Regions from separate parts of the Enterobacter sp. PL_is379 genome, predicted to be linked through region 2. Evidence: riboswitches for the same ligand, from Rfam matches in the RefSeq annotation. Region 2 holds a riboswitch; the other holds the start of a gene.
What was found. Region 2 has a riboswitch for thiamine pyrophosphate ahead of thiM (hydroxyethylthiazole kinase). Riboswitches for the same ligand answer to the same signal wherever they lie in the genome.
Positions count from the first base shown of each region.

Region 1: it holds a riboswitch for thiamine pyrophosphate, as region 2 does, so the genes downstream of both, thiC (phosphomethylpyrimidine synthase ThiC) here and thiM (hydroxyethylthiazole kinase) in region 2, are expected to answer to the same signal.

Region 1 covers NZ_JBVPGT010000014.1:6,211-9,993, reverse strand. Annotated here, with positions in the region: gene thiC (phosphomethylpyrimidine synthase ThiC) at 1-1,428, opposite strand, end outside; TPP riboswitch at 1,508-1,619, opposite strand; gene AC0TOY_RS00400 (Rsd/AlgQ family anti-sigma factor) at 1,674-2,171, opposite strand; gene nudC (NAD(+) diphosphatase) at 2,267-3,040, shown strand; gene hemE (uroporphyrinogen decarboxylase) at 3,079-3,783, shown strand, end outside.
Region 2 covers NZ_JBVPGT010000023.1:96,154-99,936, reverse strand. Annotated here, with positions in the region: gene AC0TOY_RS05240 (hypothetical protein) at 77-667, opposite strand; TPP riboswitch at 1,281-1,377, shown strand; gene thiM (hydroxyethylthiazole kinase) at 1,413-2,183, shown strand; gene thiD (bifunctional hydroxymethylpyrimidine kinase/phosphomethylpyrimidine kinase) at 2,180-2,980, shown strand; gene AC0TOY_RS05225 (GntR family transcriptional regulator) at 3,023-3,769, shown strand; gene AC0TOY_RS05220 (PfkB family carbohydrate kinase) at 3,743-3,783, opposite strand, start outside.

The DNA.
Region 1 (3,783 bases), on a different contig from region 2:
GAAGTGGTCATAGCCCGGCGCAATATCGGTGGTCAACGGTCCCAGGGTATAGAACGGGGCCTCATGGCAGTGCTCCAGCTCTTCGGTCATGTTGCGGCGGATCATCTGCATCGGCACGTGTCCCGGGCCTTCAATCATTACCTGCACGTCATACTCCCAGGCGATTTTAGTCAGCTCGCCCAGCGTGTGCAGCTCGGCAAACTGCGCTTCGTCGTTGGCGTCGCGGATGGAGCCCGGACGCAGGCCGTCGCCCAGCGACAGGGAGACGTCATAGGCGGCGCAGATTTCGCAGATCTCGCGGAAGTGTTCGTAGAGGAAGTTTTCCTGGTGATGGGACAGGCACCACTTCGCCATGATGGAACCGCCGCGCGAGACGATACCGGTCAGACGCTTCGCCGTCATCGGCACGTAGCGCAGCAGCACGCCCGCGTGAATGGTGAAGTAGTCCACGCCCTGCTCGGCCTGCTCCAGCAGCGTGTCGCGGAACGCTTCCCAGGTGAGGTCTTCGGCAATGCCGTTGACCTTCTCCAGCGCCTGATAAATCGGGACGGTGCCAATCGGTACCGGGCTGTTACGCAGGATCCATTCGCGGGTTTCGTGAATATAGCGGCCGGTGGAGAGATCCATTACCGTGTCCGCGCCCCAGCGCGTGGACCAGACCAGCTTTTCCACCTCTTCTTCGATGGAGGAGGTCACGGCCGAGTTACCGATGTTCGCGTTGACCTTCACCAGGAAGTTGCGGCCGATAATCATCGGCTCGGACTCCGGGTGGTTGATGTTGGCGGGGATAATCGCGCGCCCGGCGGCCACTTCGTCACGCACAAACTCCGGCGTGATGTTCTCCGGCAGGCGAGCGCCAAAGCCTTCACCCGGATGCTGATAACGCAGCACTTCGCTACGGATGCGCTCACGACCCATGTTTTCGCGGATGGCGATGAATTCCATTTCCGGCGTGACGATGCCCTGGCGCGCGTAGTGCAGCTGGGTCACGCATTTGCCCGCTTTAGCGCGTTTTGGCGTCAGCAGGCCGGTAAAGCGCAGCTCGTCCAGACCGTCGTCGGCCAGGCGCTCTTTGGTGTACGCAGAGCTGCGTACGCTGAGTTCTTCGCAGTCGTTACGCGCCTCAATCCACGGCTGGCGCAGCTTTGCCAGACCCTGCTGAACGTTGATGGCAACATCAGGGTCGCCGTACGGACCGGAGGTGTCATACACCGGCACGGCTTCGTTGTCTTCGTACTGCGGATTCTCTTTGCTGCCGCCGATAAGCGTCGGGCTGAGCTGGATTTCGCGCATCGGGACGCGGATATCGGCCTGCGAGCCGGAAATGTAGATGCGTTTCGAGTTCGGGAAAGCGGTGCCTTCCAGGGTGTCGATGAAGTGTTGGGCCTGTGCGCGCTGTTCGCGGCGGGTCAGTTTTGCAGTAGACATAGCTCATTCCAAAAGTGAAGGACATGGCTTGTCAGACGACGGATGAAGCAAGAGAGGATCGCCCGGGGAGCGATACAACAGCAGTGTGACTCTTGTTCCCTTCGCAGGTATTAGCCTGATCAGGTTCCGCGGATCCCGAATTAACGGTCTCAGCCCGCGCTTTCAGGCGCTGGGCACTCCGACAAGAAAAATCCCCCTCGTGAGAGGGGCGAATGGTTGTAAATTACTCGTTAACGGTGAAGAACTCAAGCAGGGCGCGCGACGTTCTCTTCGTTACTGATGTTCAAATCATTGTCCAGCACGAGGGCGATCAGCTTATCTTCCAGCGTGAATCGCTCTTCCAGCGCTTCACCGAGGTCGGATAGCGCCCGCTGAAACTCAAGATAGTTATCGTGATCGATGGCGTTCTCGAGCGCGGAATCATAGTAATCCATGATCTGCTGGGTGTTGGCTTCCAGCAGCGGATAGAGCTTGCTGGCTGCTAAATACGGTGTTGTCCCTTCCATTTCGCGGATAATGCGTTCATAAATATTGAAATGGCCGTCGGACAGATAGTCGACCAGGCCCTGACAAAAATCATCCAGCGCTTTTTCATTCAGTCGCATAAACGATTCTTTGCCAGGCTTAATGCCGACCAGATTGTAATAAGCCACGAGTAGATGCTTGCGCACATGTAGCCAGCGATCCACCAGTTTGTTACTTCCTCTAACGCGCTCAGTCAGGCTTTCCAGCTGGTTTAACATGGTCGACTCCGCAAAATGTTGGATTGAATCTGCTTATCCAGAATGTAACCACAATGCTAACAACATGTCAGTGAAGCGAAGGTAGTGCAATAGATATGGATCGTATTATTGAAAAATCAGATCTTGGTTGGTGGATCGTCAGTCACGAACAAAAATTATGGCTTACTGCCGGGGAAATCCCCTATGGCGCAGCTGAGGCGTTCGATCTTGTTGGCCAGCCAGCGCTACAGATCGGCGAGTGGCAGGGTGAGCCCGTGTGGTTGATCCAACAGTCCCGCCGCCAGGATATGGGATCTGTGCGCCAGGTGCTGGATCTGGATGTCGGGCTGTTCCAGCTGGCGGGGCGCGGCGTGCAGCTGGCCGAGTTTTACCGCTCGCATAAATACTGTGGCTACTGCGGCCATACCATGCGTCCGAGCAAAACCGAATGGGCGATGCTCTGCAACCACTGCCGCGAACGCTACTATCCGCAGATTGCGCCGTGCATTATCGTCGCTATCCGCCGGGAGGATTCCATCCTGCTGGCGCAGCATACCCGTCATCGCAACGGCGTTCATACCGTGCTGGCCGGCTTCGTCGAAGTGGGCGAAACGCTGGAGCAGGCGGTGGCGCGCGAGGTGATGGAGGAGAGCGGGATCAAAGTGAAGAACCTGCGCTACGTCACCTCCCAGCCGTGGCCGTTCCCGCAGTCGCTGATGACGGCCTTTATGGCCGAATATGACAGCGGCGAGATCGTTATCGATCAGAAAGAGCTGCTGGATGCGAACTGGTATCGCTACGACGATTTACCGCTGTTACCTCCGCCGGGCACCGTGGCGCGTCGGCTGATAGAAGATACCGTGGCGATATGTCGGGCCGAGTATGAGTAGTGTTACACTGAGGCCATGACGCTTAAGGAACTGCAAAAATGACCGAACTGAAGAACGATCGTTATCTGCGTGCGCTGCTGCGCCAGCCCGTTGATGTCACCCCGGTGTGGATGATGCGCCAGGCGGGACGCTATCTGCCAGAGTACAAAGCCACGCGCGCGCAGGCGGGCGATTTTATGTCGCTGTGCAAAAACGCCGAGCTGGCCTGTGAAGTGACGCTCCAGCCGCTGCGCCGCTTCCCGCTGGATGCTGCGATCCTCTTCTCGGATATTCTGACCATTCCGGATGCCATGGGCCTTGGCCTGTACTTCGAAACCGGTGAAGGCCCGCGTTTCACCTCTCCGATCAAAAGCAAAGCCGACGTGGACAAGCTGCCGATCCCCGATCCGGAAGGCGAGCTGGGCTACGTGATGAACGCCGTACGCACCATTCGCCGCGAGCTGAAAGGCGAAGTGCCGCTGATTGGCTTCTCCGGCAGCCCGTGGACGCTGGCAACCTATATGGTGGAAGGAGGCAGCAGCAAAGCCTTCACCCTGATTAAAAAGATGATGTACGCCGAGCCGCTGGCCCTGCATGCGCTGCTCGACAAGCTGGCGAAGAGCGTCACCCTCTATCTGAACGCGCAGATTAAGGCGGGTGCGCAGTCGGTGATGATTTTCGATACCTGGGGTGGTGTGCTGACCGGACGCGATTATCAACAGTTCTCCCTGTATTACATGCACAAAATCGTCGACGGCCTGCTG
Region 2 (3,783 bases):
ACGTAATACGTGATTCATGATTCGCTAATTGTGCGCTGTGATTCTGAATCGTCGCTTCTTGTGTTTGCTGGCGTGACTAGACGTTAGCAACAGCAGCTTTATTCGCTGCGGCTACCGTTTGTGCATCTACAGCTAAAGATTGCGCATAAGCGCCCGTATTAAATGCCTGAGTCGCTTTGTCAGAGGCGTCCTGGAGGGCGTGATCTTGTCTATCCTGATCGGCTTTGAAAATGCTTTTATCGACCTTACTTGCAAGCGCTTGTGTATTAGCATCTGCTTTGTTGTTCGCATTGGTGGCGGTGATTTCAGCATGATCAGCAGCGGCTTTAGCCGATGTCGCTATAGTATTAGCAGTAGTAGCTTTTGCATCAGCAGCAAGAGCATTAGTGTTAGCAGTTTGAGCATCAGTTTTAGCACTACCAGCAAGGTTATCAGCGGCGCTAATTGCATTCCATTGATCAGTATTTTCAGTTTTTAAACCTGTGATATCGTTTTGATTCGTAATAACCTTGTTGGCCATTAAATCCAGATCATAACCGGCACCTTGTGTACCAATAATCGTAATGTTGTCTTGATCAGAAGTAACATTAAATGCAGCAGCATTATCTGTATTAGCAAACACAACACCAAATACAACAGCGATAGTTGATTTATTTAAAAATCTCATTTGAAAGCTCTCATCATCAATGCAAAAAATAAAGTTAGGGCGCTATCCTGGCGGGAAGATACAACGTCTTGTTATATCTGAATTAATTCACGATTTACGTTGAAAATTTTGGTTTGATAACTTATTTCGTAACGTGTAGTAACTATCTATGAATGTGTAATTTTGATTATTGATCTGGATCATAAACAGCAGGAATAGCTAAACGAGTCGATTAAGAAGGGTTGGGATAGATAATTATATATTACAACGAGTTAGATATTTGTAATGAATGGAGGAGAAATGAGAAATAAAATATCTATACATTAAATATGTTTAAGTGTTTGGGTGAGAAATCATTAAAAATACAGATAACAGTTTATGTAAATTTATATATTATTGCCGATTATTTATTATCGAATATCCATTCTGCTTCGAATGAAAATGAAATGAGGTCATTTTTGTTCCGGGATATACCAGGAAAAAATATTTATGTTGAAGAGACTAGCGAAAAAGTGTTTAGGGAGATTCATCACGCGATCGCTGCCTTGATAAATCGAAACCTCTTGCGCCTGGCCTGTGGCCCCGGTTACACTAAATTACGACATAGATTTTCAATAAATCATTGTTTTAAAAGTACTTTGACTCGGGGTGCCCTTCTTTGTGAAGGCTGAGAAATACCCGTATTACCTGATCTGGATAATGCCAGCGTAGGGAAGTCAGATGCCTTCCCGGTCATCGCTTCTTCACGCAAGGCAGGAGCGAACCCATGCAGCCTGACCTGCTCGATTTACACGTTTTACACCACTTCCGAACCCGTTCTCCACTGACCCATTGTATGACCAACGATGTTGTACAGACCTTTACGGCCAACGTTTTGCTGGCGCTTGGCGCATCACCGGCGATGGTGATCGAGGCCGAAGAGGCCGAGCAGTTTGCCGCGATAGCCGATGCGCTGCTGGTTAACGTTGGCACGCTGACCGCGCCGCGCGCCCAGTCGATGCGTCGGGCAATAGAAAGCGCGGTGGCGGCAGGCAAACCCTGGACGCTGGACCCGGTTGCCGTTGGCGCGCTCGCGTTCCGTACCCGTTTTTGCCATCAAATTCTTGCCCTGAAACCGGCGGCCATTCGCGGCAATGCCTCAGAAATCCTTGCTCTTGCCGGAATGAGCGCAGGCGGGCGCGGCGTCGATACGACCGATACCGCCGCCAGCGCGGTGCCCGCTGCTCAGGCGCTGGCCCGCCAGACCAATGCCGTTGTGGTCGTCACCGGTGAGGTGGATTACATCACTGACGGACAACGCACCCGAACGGTAACCGGTGGTGACCCGCTTATGACGCGCGTGGTGGGCACCGGGTGCGCTCTCTCCGCCGTCGTCGCGGCGAGCTGCTCGCTGCCGGGCGACCGTCTGGATAATATCGCTGCTGCCTGCGGATGGATGAAGCGGGCTGGAACGGTGGCCGTTGCGCAGTCGCGTGGCCCGGGCAGTTTTGCCAGCGCGTTCCTCGACGCGCTCTACACGCTGGAGGAGCAAGCATGAAGCGGATTAATGCCCTGACCATTGCCGGCACCGATCCCAGCGGCGGCGCGGGCATCCAGGCTGACCTGAAAACCTTCTCGGCCCTTGGCGCGTACGGCTGCTCGGTCATTACCGCGCTGGTGGCGCAAAACACGCGCGGTGTACAGTCGGTCTACCGTATTGAGCCGGATTTTGTTGCCGCACAGTTGGATTCGGTATTCAGCGACGTGCGCATTGATACCACTAAAATCGGCATGCTGGCCGAGACGGACATTGTTGAAGCGGTGGCCGAGCGGCTTAAGCGTTATGCGGTGCAAAACGTGGTGCTGGATACCGTCATGCTGGCAAAAAGCGGCGACCCGCTGCTCTCTGCCTCTGCCGTGGAAACCCTGCGTAAAAAGCTGCTGCCGCAGGTGGCGCTTATCACCCCCAATCTGCCGGAAGCCGCCGCGCTGTTAGGCACATCGCACGCGCAAACGGAACGTGAGATGAAAGCGCAGGGGAACGCGCTGCTGGCAATGGGCTGCGGTGCGGTGCTGATGAAGGGCGGGCATCTGGATGACGCGGAAAGCCCGGACTGGCTTTTCACCCGCGACGGCGAAGTGCGCTTTACCGCGCCGCGCGTGCAGACCAAAAATACCCACGGCACGGGCTGTACGCTTTCGGCCGCGCTGGCGGCGCTGCGTCCACGGCATGACGGCTGGGCCGATACGGTGCGCGAAGCGAAAACCTGGCTCTCGGCGGCGCTGGCGAAAGCCGATACTCTGGAAGTGGGTCACGGTATTGGGCCGGTTCATCATTTTCATGCATGGTGGTAACCCAGTATACTTGCAGGAAACACCACGCCTGAGAAAACAGAGATGGAACAAGCGCATACCCGGTTAATCGCTCAACTGAATGAACGGATCGCCGCGCCCGATAACACGCCGCTGTACCTGAAATTTGCCGAAACGGTAAAAAACGCGGTGCGCAGCGGCATGCTGGAGCACGGGAATATTTTGCCCGGCGAGCGCGATCTGAGCCAGTTAACCGGGGTGTCGCGCATTACCGTGCGAAAAGCGATGCAGGCGCTGGAGGAAGAGGGCGTGGTGACGCGTTCCCGTGGCTATGGCACGCAAATCAACAACATCTTTGAATATTCGCTTAAAGAGGCGCGCGGCTTTTCCCAGCAGGTGGTGCTTCGCGGTCAAAAGCCCAATACGTTATGGGTCAATAAGCGGGTGGTGAAGTGCCCTGAAGAGGTGGCGGACCACCTGTCGATCTCCCCGGACAGCGAGGTCTTTTTGCTCAAGCGCATTCGCTATGTGGATGACGATGCGGTGTCCATTGAAGAGTCCTGGGTCCCGGTCGGGTTAATTCCCGACCCGGATGCGATTGGCATTTCGCTCTACGACTACTTCCGCAGCCAGAATATCTTCCCGCAGCGCACCCGCTCAAGGGTGAGCGCCCGCATGCCGGACAGCGAGTTTCAGGCGCACATTAAGATGGACGAAAAAATACCGGTGCTGGTGATCAAGCAGGTCGCGCTTGACCAGCAGCACCGGCCGATTGAGTACAGCATCAGCTACTGTCGCAGCGATCTATACGTCTTTGTGTGCGAGGAGTAATTCGTCGCGAGTCG